Regions from separate parts of the Pseudonocardia sp. C8 genome, predicted to be linked through region 2. Evidence: riboswitches for the same ligand, from Rfam matches in the RefSeq annotation. Region 2 holds a riboswitch; the other holds the start of a gene.
What was found. A riboswitch is a leader RNA that binds a small molecule or an ion and turns the genes downstream of it on or off. The one in region 2 is predicted to bind thiamine pyrophosphate.
Positions count from the first base shown of each region.

Region 1: it holds a riboswitch for thiamine pyrophosphate, as region 2 does, so the genes downstream of both, thiO (glycine oxidase ThiO) here and H7X46_RS10575 (ABC transporter substrate-binding protein) in region 2, are expected to answer to the same signal.

Region 1 is NZ_JACMTR010000002.1:5,956,398-5,961,090, reverse strand. It holds gene H7X46_RS28350 (thiazole synthase) at 1-612, opposite strand, end outside; gene thiS (sulfur carrier protein ThiS) at 615-815, opposite strand; gene thiO (glycine oxidase ThiO) at 818-1,966, opposite strand; TPP riboswitch at 1,983-2,069, opposite strand; gene thiE (thiamine phosphate synthase) at 2,105-2,788, shown strand; gene H7X46_RS28330 (hypothetical protein) at 2,910-4,157, opposite strand; gene H7X46_RS28325 (DUF3159 domain-containing protein) at 4,316-4,693, opposite strand, start outside.
Region 2 is NZ_JACMTR010000002.1:2,111,501-2,116,193, forward strand. It holds gene H7X46_RS10560 (choline dehydrogenase) at 1-1,413, opposite strand, end outside; gene H7X46_RS10565 (hypothetical protein) at 1,535-1,954, shown strand; gene H7X46_RS10570 (hypothetical protein) at 2,027-2,722, opposite strand; TPP riboswitch at 2,872-2,984, shown strand; gene H7X46_RS10575 (ABC transporter substrate-binding protein) at 2,979-4,001, shown strand; gene H7X46_RS10580 (ABC transporter permease) at 3,998-4,693, shown strand, end outside.

The sequences.
Region 1 (4,693 bases), 3.8 Mb from region 2:
GAGCAGGACGGCGTCGCACCCCAGCTCCATCGCCTGCGCGGCCTCCGACGCGGTGCCGATCCCGGCGTCGAGCACGACCGGGACGCCCGCCGCCTCGACGATCATCTCGATGTTGTGCGGGTTCCGGATGCCCAGCCCGGTCCCGATCGGCGACCCCAGCGGCATGACGGCGGCGCACCCGGCCTGCTCCAGCTTCCGGGCGAGCACCGGGTCGTCGTTGGTGTAGGGCAGCACGGTGAAGCCGTCCTCGACGAGCTGCTCGGCCGCGTCGAGGAGCTCGATCGGGTCGGGCAGCAGGGTGCGCTCGTCCGCGACGACCTCCAGCTTGACCAGGTCGGTCTCGAGGGCCTCCCGGGCCATCCGTGCGGTCAGCACGGCTTCGGCGGCGGTCCGGCAGCCCGCGGTGTTGGGCAGCACCCGGATCCCGAGCCGGCGCAGCAGGTCCAGCAGCCCGGTCCCGCCGACGACGTCGACCCGGCGCAGGGCCACGGTCGTCAGCTCGGTGCCGGACGCGACCAGCGCCCGCTCCAGGATCTCCAGGTTGGTGGCACCCCCGGTGCCCATCACCAGCCGGGAGTCGAACAGGTGGTCGCCGAACGCGAGCTTGTCCATCGTCATCCTCCCTGCACCGCGGTCAGCACCTCGACCCGTGCGCCGTCGGCCGGCACGTACCCCGGCCAGGACGCCCGGGGCACGACCTCGCCGTCCACGGCGACGGCGACGCCCCGCTCGGGCAGCCCGGCGTCGGTGAGGACCCGGGCCAGGTCGGTCCCGTCCTCGATCTCGCGGCTCTCGCCGTTCAGCAGGATCACCATCGTCAGCTCCTCTCGGCCGCGACCGAGGTGAAGCGGCGCGGGTCGGCGGCCCGCACGGCATCGGGCACGGCAGCGTCGCGCAGCACGGCGGCGACCGCGGCCGCCGTCACCGGGACGAGCAGCATGCCGTTGCGGCCGTGCCCGGTCGCGGCGATCAGCCCCTCCGGCCCGATTCGGCCGATGAGGGGAACATTGTCTCGGCTGCCCGGTCGCAGACCGGCCGCCGACTCGGTCAGCGCGTACTCCGCGATCCCGGGCAGGATCCGTTCGGCGTCCCGGAGCAGGTCGCGCACCCCGCCCACGGTGACGTCGGTGTCGAAGCCGTTCTCCGCCGTCGTCGCGCCGACCACGAGGTCACCGTGCCCCGGCAGGACCCGCGGGACGGCGTACACCGGGCGCCCGTCGACGAGCGCCCGGACGGTGCGGGCCGGCGGCGGCAGCGCACCGGGCCGGCGGGTGAGCCGCAGGACCTCGCCCTTCACCGGCCGGACCAGGCCCTCCAGCACCGGGTGCAACGACGACGAGTGCGCCCCCGCCGCGACCACGACCACGTCGGCCGCGACCTCGGTGCCGTCGGCGAGCCGGAGCCCGGTGACCCGCGCGCCGTCGTCGCGCACCGCGGCGACCGCACGCTCGTCGACCGTCACCCCGGCCCGCCCGCACGCGGCCCGCAGCGCCGCCAGCAGCCGGCGGTTGTCCACCGAGGGGTCGCCGGGCACCGAGAGGCCGCCGCGGACGTCCGGACCGATGGCCGGCTCCAGCCGGCGCAGCTCGCGACCGGTGAGCCGCTGCACCGGCCGGCCCAGCGACTCCAGGTACCCGGCGAGCGCGGTCAGCTCGTCGCGGTCACCGGAGCCGGTCGCCGCGACCACGGTGCCCGCCGGGTGCAGCCCGGCGTCGGTTCCCGCCTCGGCGGACAGCGCGGCCGCGAACTCCGGCCAGCGCGCCACCGAGTCCAGCCCGAGCGCCAGCAGGTCCTCCTCGCCCGGCCAGGCCTCGGTGACCGGGGCCAGCATCCCGCCGGCGACCCAGGACGCACCGCTGCCCGGGGCCGGGTCGAACACGGTCACGGCCCATCCGGCGTGCGCGGCCTCGCGGGCCACGGACAGCCCGATCGCACCGGCTCCGGCGACGGCCAGCCGCCTGGTCATGGTTCTGCCCACCTCACTCCCTGCGCCGGCATGACCCGGATCAGGTTCGACGGTCGGGACCGCTTCCGAGGTCCCCTCTCAGCCCGTTCGCCGGGCTCCCGTGGCTCTCACCTACGAACCTCCAGCGTACGCCGTAGCGTGCGGGCCGTGTCCGACACCGATACCCGCTCCACCCGCCTCGCCCGCCTGCAGGAGGCGAGGCTCTACCTCTGCACCGACGCCCGCACCGAGCAGGGCGACCTGGCCGCGTTCGCCGACGCCGCACTCGCCGGCGGGGTCGACATCGTCCAGCTCCGGGACAAGGGCGGACCGGACGGGCCGCTCGAGGCGAGGGCCGAGCTGGCCGCGCTGGACGTGCTCGCCGACGCCTGCCGCCGGCACGGCGCGCTGCTCGCGGTGAACGACCGGGCCGACGTCGCGCTGGCCGCCGGGGCCGACGTGCTGCACCTCGGCCAGGACGACCTGCCGGTGGCCTGGGCCCGCCGGATCGTGGGCGACGACGTGCTCGTCGGCCGGTCCTCGCACAGCCCGGACGAGACCCTGGCCGCCGCCGGCGAGGACGGCGTCGACTACTTCTGCGTGGGCCCCTGCTGGCCGACACCGACCAAGCCGGGCCGCCCCGCGCCGGGCCTCGACCTGGTCCGCACGGTCGCCGGGCGGGCCCCGGAGCGGCCGTGGTTCGCGATCGGCGGGATCGACGAGGAGCGCCTCGACGCGGTGCTCGAGGCCGGGGCGACCCGGATCGTCGTCGTCCGCGCCATCACGGGTGCCGACGACCCCCAGGCTGCTGCCGCCCGGCTGAAGGCCCGCCTCGCCCGCTGAGCCCCGTATGAACGGGGTCGGGACCGTTCCGTCGGGGCCGGCCTCCGCACGCACTTCCGGGCCGCACACACGACGGCGCCGGTGGGCCGTTGCCCACCGGCGCCGCGCGCGTCGTGCCGTCTCAGTTGGTGGGGGCGGCGCCGCCGTCCTCCCCGGACTGCTGACCGGAGTCCGGTTCCTGGCTCGGGACGATCCGGTCGAGCCCGTTCTGCAGCGGGTCGCTGCTGCTCCCGGACTCGGAGCCGCTGCCGGGCTGCGCCGACTCGCCGGTGCTCGGGCTCGTGCTCGTCGACTGCTCCGAGGTACCGGTCGGCGCCTCGCTGGTCGAGGTGGCGCTCTCCGAGCTCGACGGGTCGGTGGCACCGTTCTCGCCGCCCCGGTCGGGGGCCTCCGCCGGAGGCGCACCGCGGACGACGTTCCCGATCGAGGTGCCGGAGCCGTGGCCCGCCAGCGACGAGCCCTTGACGACCTCGATGCCGGTGATCAGGAACATCGCGACACCGAAGGTGACGACGCCGAGCACCGCGGACACGATCATCGCCCGGCGGGTGACCCGGACCCGCCGGAACCCGCCGAGTCCCGCACCGGACGCCGCGGCCGTGCGCGGCCGGCCGGGCGCGTGCGCCGGGTCGAGCAGGACGGTCTCCTCACCGGTCGGGCCCGCGGCTCCGCGGCCGGCCGACTGCCGGGCCGCGGCGACGGTCCCCTCGGCGACGCCCTTGCCCTTGCGGGCGACCGCCTTCTGCTTGAGCACGACCGCCTTGTCCTTGCTCACCTCGATCGACCGGGTGAACAGCGTGGTGGCCAGCGTGGTGACGATCGAGCCGAGCGCCGCGCCCAGGACGGTGCCGACCGCGCCGAGGAACGAGCCGAGGATCGCCGTGACGACCGCGGCGCCGGCGCCGGCCGCGATCTTCGTCGGGCTCAGCTCGGCCTTCAGCGAGGTCGTCTCGCCGGAGCCGTCGTCCTTGGCGGAGCCGGGCCCCTTCCCTGCGTCGGATCCCTTTCCGGGGCCGGCTCCGACCGGCCCGTTCGGGCCACCGGGACCGGAGGCCGGGCTCAGCTCGGTGGGCGCGGCCGCGGAGGTCATCGCGCGGGTCCGCGGGTATCCGCCCGGCGGGGTCCCCTGCGGGACGCCCGGGCCGGGGACCACCCGGGTCGGCCGCTGGCCGCCCGGCGGGGTCGCCGGCGGGACGCCGGGACCGGCGTGCGGGGGCCGGGCGGGTGCGGCGCGGCGCGGCTGCGGGACCTGGGGGGCGTCCGGGGACGCGACCGGGCGACCGGTGGCCGGTGGGACGGGGCGGGTGGGTCCGGGAACGCGCCGGTCGACATCACCGCGGCTGGGCTCCGGGGGGCGCTGGTGTGGCATGGCTCCTTGCAGTGGCATCGTGGGGCGGCGGTTCCACGGGTGAGAACGTCGGAGCGGCGCGAAACGCATCAGACGATCACCGGAAGTGACGACCTTCACGTCACCCGATCGAGGTCACGGTAAAATCACGATTCTAGTCGCAGCCCGGACCGGTCCCGTCACCGGGGGTGACGGATTCCCGGGTGATCGTCCGGCAGCGCCGTGCGCAGCAACGGCCACGACACGAGCACGCTCAGCCCCACGAGCGCCGGGCTGAGGACGGTCCGCGCCAGCCCGAGCAGCACGACCTGATCGGCCGCCCACAGCGGCAGGAACACGCTCAGCCGGACCAGGTACTGACCGACCCACGCCCAGGACGCCCGCTGGTACCCGCGGAGCAGGTCCGGGTCCCGGCGCCAGCGGGTCCGCTGCCCCAGCAGCCCCCCGACGATCACCCCGAGCAGCGGCCACCGTACGACGATCGAGATCGCCCAGGCGACCGCGCTGCCGACGTTCGACACGATCTGGACCAGGAAGAAGTCCGACGCCCGCCCGGT
Region 2 (4,693 bases):
CTGGGCCCTGCGGGCGACCCAGTCGAGCACCTGCTCCGGGGCACGGACCCGCGGTCCCGGGAAGGTCTCGCCCCCGCCCAGCCCGGCGAACGCAGGCTGGGCGAGGACGTCCCGCGCGATGGCGACCGCCTCCACCCAGCGCTGGCGGTCGTCCGCGGTGGCCAGGTAGTTCATCCGCAGCGCCGGCGGGACGGCGGTGTCGCGTGAGACGGCCCGCACGGTGCCGCGGGCGTCGCCGGCCATCACGCTCACGTGCAGCTCGAACCCGTGCCCGGTCGGCCGCACGTCCGGCGCGAACCGCATCGCCACCGGGGCGAAGAGCATCATGACGTCCGGGATCCCGGCGCCGAGCGAGGTCGTGGCGAACCCGCCGATCTCGAAGTGGTTGCTCGCCCCGATGCCGGTGCCCGAGACGACCCACCGGGCGGCGGCACCGGGCAGTCGGTGGACGCGTCGGTGCGTGGACAGCGAGACCGGCTGCAGGCAGGAGTGCTGCAGGTGGATCGCGAGATGGTCCTGCAGGTTCTCCCCGACCCCGCCGAGCGCGGCGCGGACCTCGACCCCGAGCGTGGCCAGGTGTGCCGGATCGCCGATCCCGGACACCTGCAGCAGCTGCGGGGTGGCGATCGCACCGGCGCAGAGGATCGTCTCGCCCGCGTCGACGTCGTGTGTGGATCCGTCCGCGGCGCGGAACCGGACCCCGGTCACCCGCCTGCCCCGGGCGTCGAACAACAGCTCCCGCACGGCGGCCCCGGTCCGGACCTGCAGGTTCGGCCGGGACGTCGACACCGGATGCAGGTAGGCGTCGGTGGCCGAGTACCGACGGCCGCGGAAGATCGTCCGCTCGGTGCGGGAGAAACCCTCCTGCACCGGCCCGTTGACGTTGTCCACCACGGCGTGCCCGGCCTGGCGGGCCGCGATGAGGAAGGCGTCGTTCAGCAGCCCGCCGGCCGGGGCCCGCTCGAGGATCTGGGGGCCGTGGCCGTCGGCGTCGAACGCGATGCGGTGCTCGGAGAGTCGCCGTTCCAGGCGCCGGAAGTAGGGCAGGCAGTGCGCGGAGCTCCAGCCGGCCAGCCCCGCGCCGGTGGCCCACCGGTCGTAGTCGCCGGGGTGGCCGCGCTGGTAGACCATGCCGTTGATGCTGCTGCTGCCGCCGAGCACCTTCCCTCGCGGGACGGCGAGCCGTCGGCCGGCCAGGCCCGCCTCAGGCTCGGTGGTGTAGCACCAGTCGTAACGCGGGTTGCCCCAGGCCCGGGACAACGCGGCCGGCATCCGGATCACCGGGTCCCAGCGGTGGTCCGGCCGGCCGGCCTCCAGCACGAGCACGCGGCGGGCCGGATCGGCACTGAGCCGGTTCGCCAGCACAGCGCCGGCCGAGCCGCCACCGACGATGACGACGTCGTAGCGCGCCATCCGTTCCTCCCGATCCGCGACCGGCGCCGCGAGTGACCCCTCCAGGGGCGCAACCCCCCTTGCGGCTGTCACGGTACGCGTCGCACCGGACCGGCGATGAGGGACCCGTAGGCTCCGTGGCGTGACGACGGCGGGGGACGGCGACCGGACGGCCGGTGCGCGTGCGGCGCCCGGCGGCGCCGACGCGGCACTGGCCGCGCTGGGCGCCCAGCTGGAGGCGTCGATCGCGGACCTGGAGTCCGCGCGGGAACGGGTGCGGGAACTGCAGGCACTGCGCGCCGAGGGGCTGGGCTGGCGGGAGATCGTGCCGCGGGAGAAGCGGCCGCTGATCGTGGAGAGCGTGACCCGCGCGCTCGACGGCCTCGGCGCCGTCGGCGGGCGGTTCCGCCGGGAGGAGGCGGTCGCGCTGCACGATGAGGGCGAGACGATCGCCGGGATCGGCAGGCTGTTCGGCGTCAGCCGCCAGCGCGTGTCGTCCTACCTGCAGGAACACGTCCAGGTGCAGGGGGAGCGGGCGGCTGGGGAGGACCCCGGGCGCTGAGTCGGTGCTGCGTGCTTCGGCCCTCGGCCGCCGGGCCTCAGTGCTGCTGCTTCGGCCCTCGGCCGCCGGGCCTCAGGCATCCCGCCGGCGGTGCCGGGCCCGCCGCGGTGCCGGCACGTGCGGGATCGGTCCGGTGCGCTCCACCTCCGGGAGCCGCGGCGCCGGCACCCGGGCCTGGGCCCGCTCCGCCGCCCGGGCGACCTCGGCCTCGAGCCGGGCCAGCTCGCGGACGTCGCCGATCCGGGCCGCCAGTGCCGCCGCCACCGGCCGCAGCCCGGTGGCGAGGTGCTCGGTCAGCCGGTCGCCACCGGGCCCTGCGCGCGCCAGCAGCTGCAGCGCCCCCGCCGGGCGGCCGGCGAGCGGCACCGGGACCGTGAGCGACCGCACCAGCCCGCAGCCGGCCGCCGCCGCGGCGAGCTCCGGCGGCCCGGACCGGGTGAGGTCGGGGGTGAGCAGCACGCGGTCGCCGCGCTCGGCAGCCGGCCCCGGACCGGCGTCCGCCCGGCGCTGCAGCTCGCCGAGCCGGGTGGCCGCGGTGTCCGACCCGAACACCCGCCGCCCCTCGGGGTCGCGCGGGTCGGCCGGCTCCCGCAGCAGCAGGGTCGCGCCCGCCACCCCGGCCGCCGGCACGAGCGCCACGCAGATCCCGGACAGCAGGGCGGCGACGTCGACGTGCGCCACCGGGGTCGCCCCCGCCTGCAGCGCCACGCGCACGAGCGCGGCCGTCGGGTCGGACGGGGAGCGCCCGCGGGGGCCGGAGACCGCCATGTCGTCCTTCCTCACGTGCCGTCACGCAGCGTCGTCGTTCGGGTCCGGAGGATAACGATCCGGCTGAGCCGTGGGCCGACCGGCCGACCACGATCACTGTCCGTCACCCACGGGGAGTGGTCCGGGCGGTCGCACCCGCGTAGAGTGATCGCCCGTACCGCGGGAGCCCGCGCACCGAGGCTGAGAGGGCGGCAGGACCGGCCGTCGACCGTTCGAACCTGATCCGGTTGACACCGGCGTAGGGAGGCCCGTCCTCGTGCTGTCACGTGCCCGTCCGTTCGTCCTGCTCGTCGCGCTGCTGCTGGCGCTGTCCGGCTGCGCGGCCGGCGAGACCGCGCCGCAGCAGCCCGGCGGGCCGCCGATCCGGGTCGCGCTGGACTGGACGCCCAACACCAACCACATCGGCCTGTTCGCCGCCCAGCAGGCCGGGTACTTCCGCGAGGCCGGGCTGAACGTCGAGTTCCTGCCCTACAACGCGACCTCGCCGGACACCCTGGTCGCCAGCGGGGCCGCCGACTTCGGGATCAGCTTCCAGGACTCGTTCACGTTCTCGAAGGCCGCAGGCGCCGACATCACCTCGGTGATGGCGATCCTGCAGCACTGGGCCACCGAGATCGCGGTGAAGGCCGACCGGCACGACATCCGGAGCCCGCGCGATCTGGACGGCAAGGTGTACGCCGGGTTCGGCGGTCCGGGGGAGATCCCGAAGATGCAGGCCGTGATCAAGGCCGACGGCGGCCGCGGAGAGTTCCGCACCGAGGTGCTCAACACCGCGGCCTACGAGGCGCTCTACGCCGGCCAGGCCGACTTCACCGAGCCGTTCGTCAACGTCGAGGGCATCGAGGCGCAGCTGCGTGGCGAACCGGTCAAGACCTTCCGCTACACCGACTACGGCTTCCCGGACGCCTACAACGTCCTGCTGATCGCCAACTCCACCGTGCTGAAGAACGACCCCGACCGGTCGCGCGCGTTCGTCCAGGCCGTGCAGCGCGGCTACCGGCTCGCCGCCGACGACCCGGCCACGGCCGCCCGGATGCTCAAGGAGGCCAACCCGGGCGCGTTCACCTCCGACGAGCTCGTCGACCGCGGCGCCGCGATGCTCGCCGGGAGCTTCCTGCGCGACCCGCAGGGCAGGGTCGGGCACCAGACCCCCGAGCAGTGGGCCCGGTTCTCCGGATTCCTCTACGACACCGGCACGGTCGCCGGCCCGGACGGGAAACCGGTCCGGCAGAAGCCCGACTTCACGACGTGGTTCACCAACGACCTGCTCGCGCCATGACCCGCCGCCTCGCCCCCGCCGCCCTGCTCGTCGCCGCGCTGCTGGTCGCCTGGCAGCTCGCGGTGACGCTGACCGGTGTCCGGCCGCAGGTGCTGCCGTCGCCGTTGCGGGTCGTCGAGCAGGGCTGGGCGTTCCGGTCCGCGTTGTGGGCGAACACGCTGCCCACGATCCAGGTGACGGCGATCGGCTTCACCGTGTCGCTGGCCGTGGCCTGGGCGATCGCGGTCGCGGTCGACTTCTCGCCGTGGCTGCGCCGCGCCCTGACCCCGCTGCTGGTGGCCTCGCAGACCCTGCCGGTGGTGGCGATCGCCCCGCTGCTCATCCTCTGGTTCGGCTTCGGGCTGCTGCCGAAGGTCCTCGTGATCGCGCTGGTGACGTTCTTCCCGGTCGCCGTCGGGCTGATCGAGGGGTTCGCCGCGACCGACCGGTCGGCGACCGCCCTGCTGCGCTCGATGGGCGCGAGCCGCTGGCAGCGGTTCCGCTACGTGCGGCTGCCGGGCGCGCTGCCGTCGTTCTTCACCGCGCTGCGGATCGCGATCACCTACGCGGTCACCGGGGCGATCTTCGCCGAGTACGTCGGCGCCCGCGCCGGGCTGGGGATCTTCATGCAGCTGCAGAAGAACCAGTTCCGCACCGACCTGGTGCTGGCCGCGGTCGGGGTGACCGCGGTGCTCTCGGTGGCCCTGTTCGGG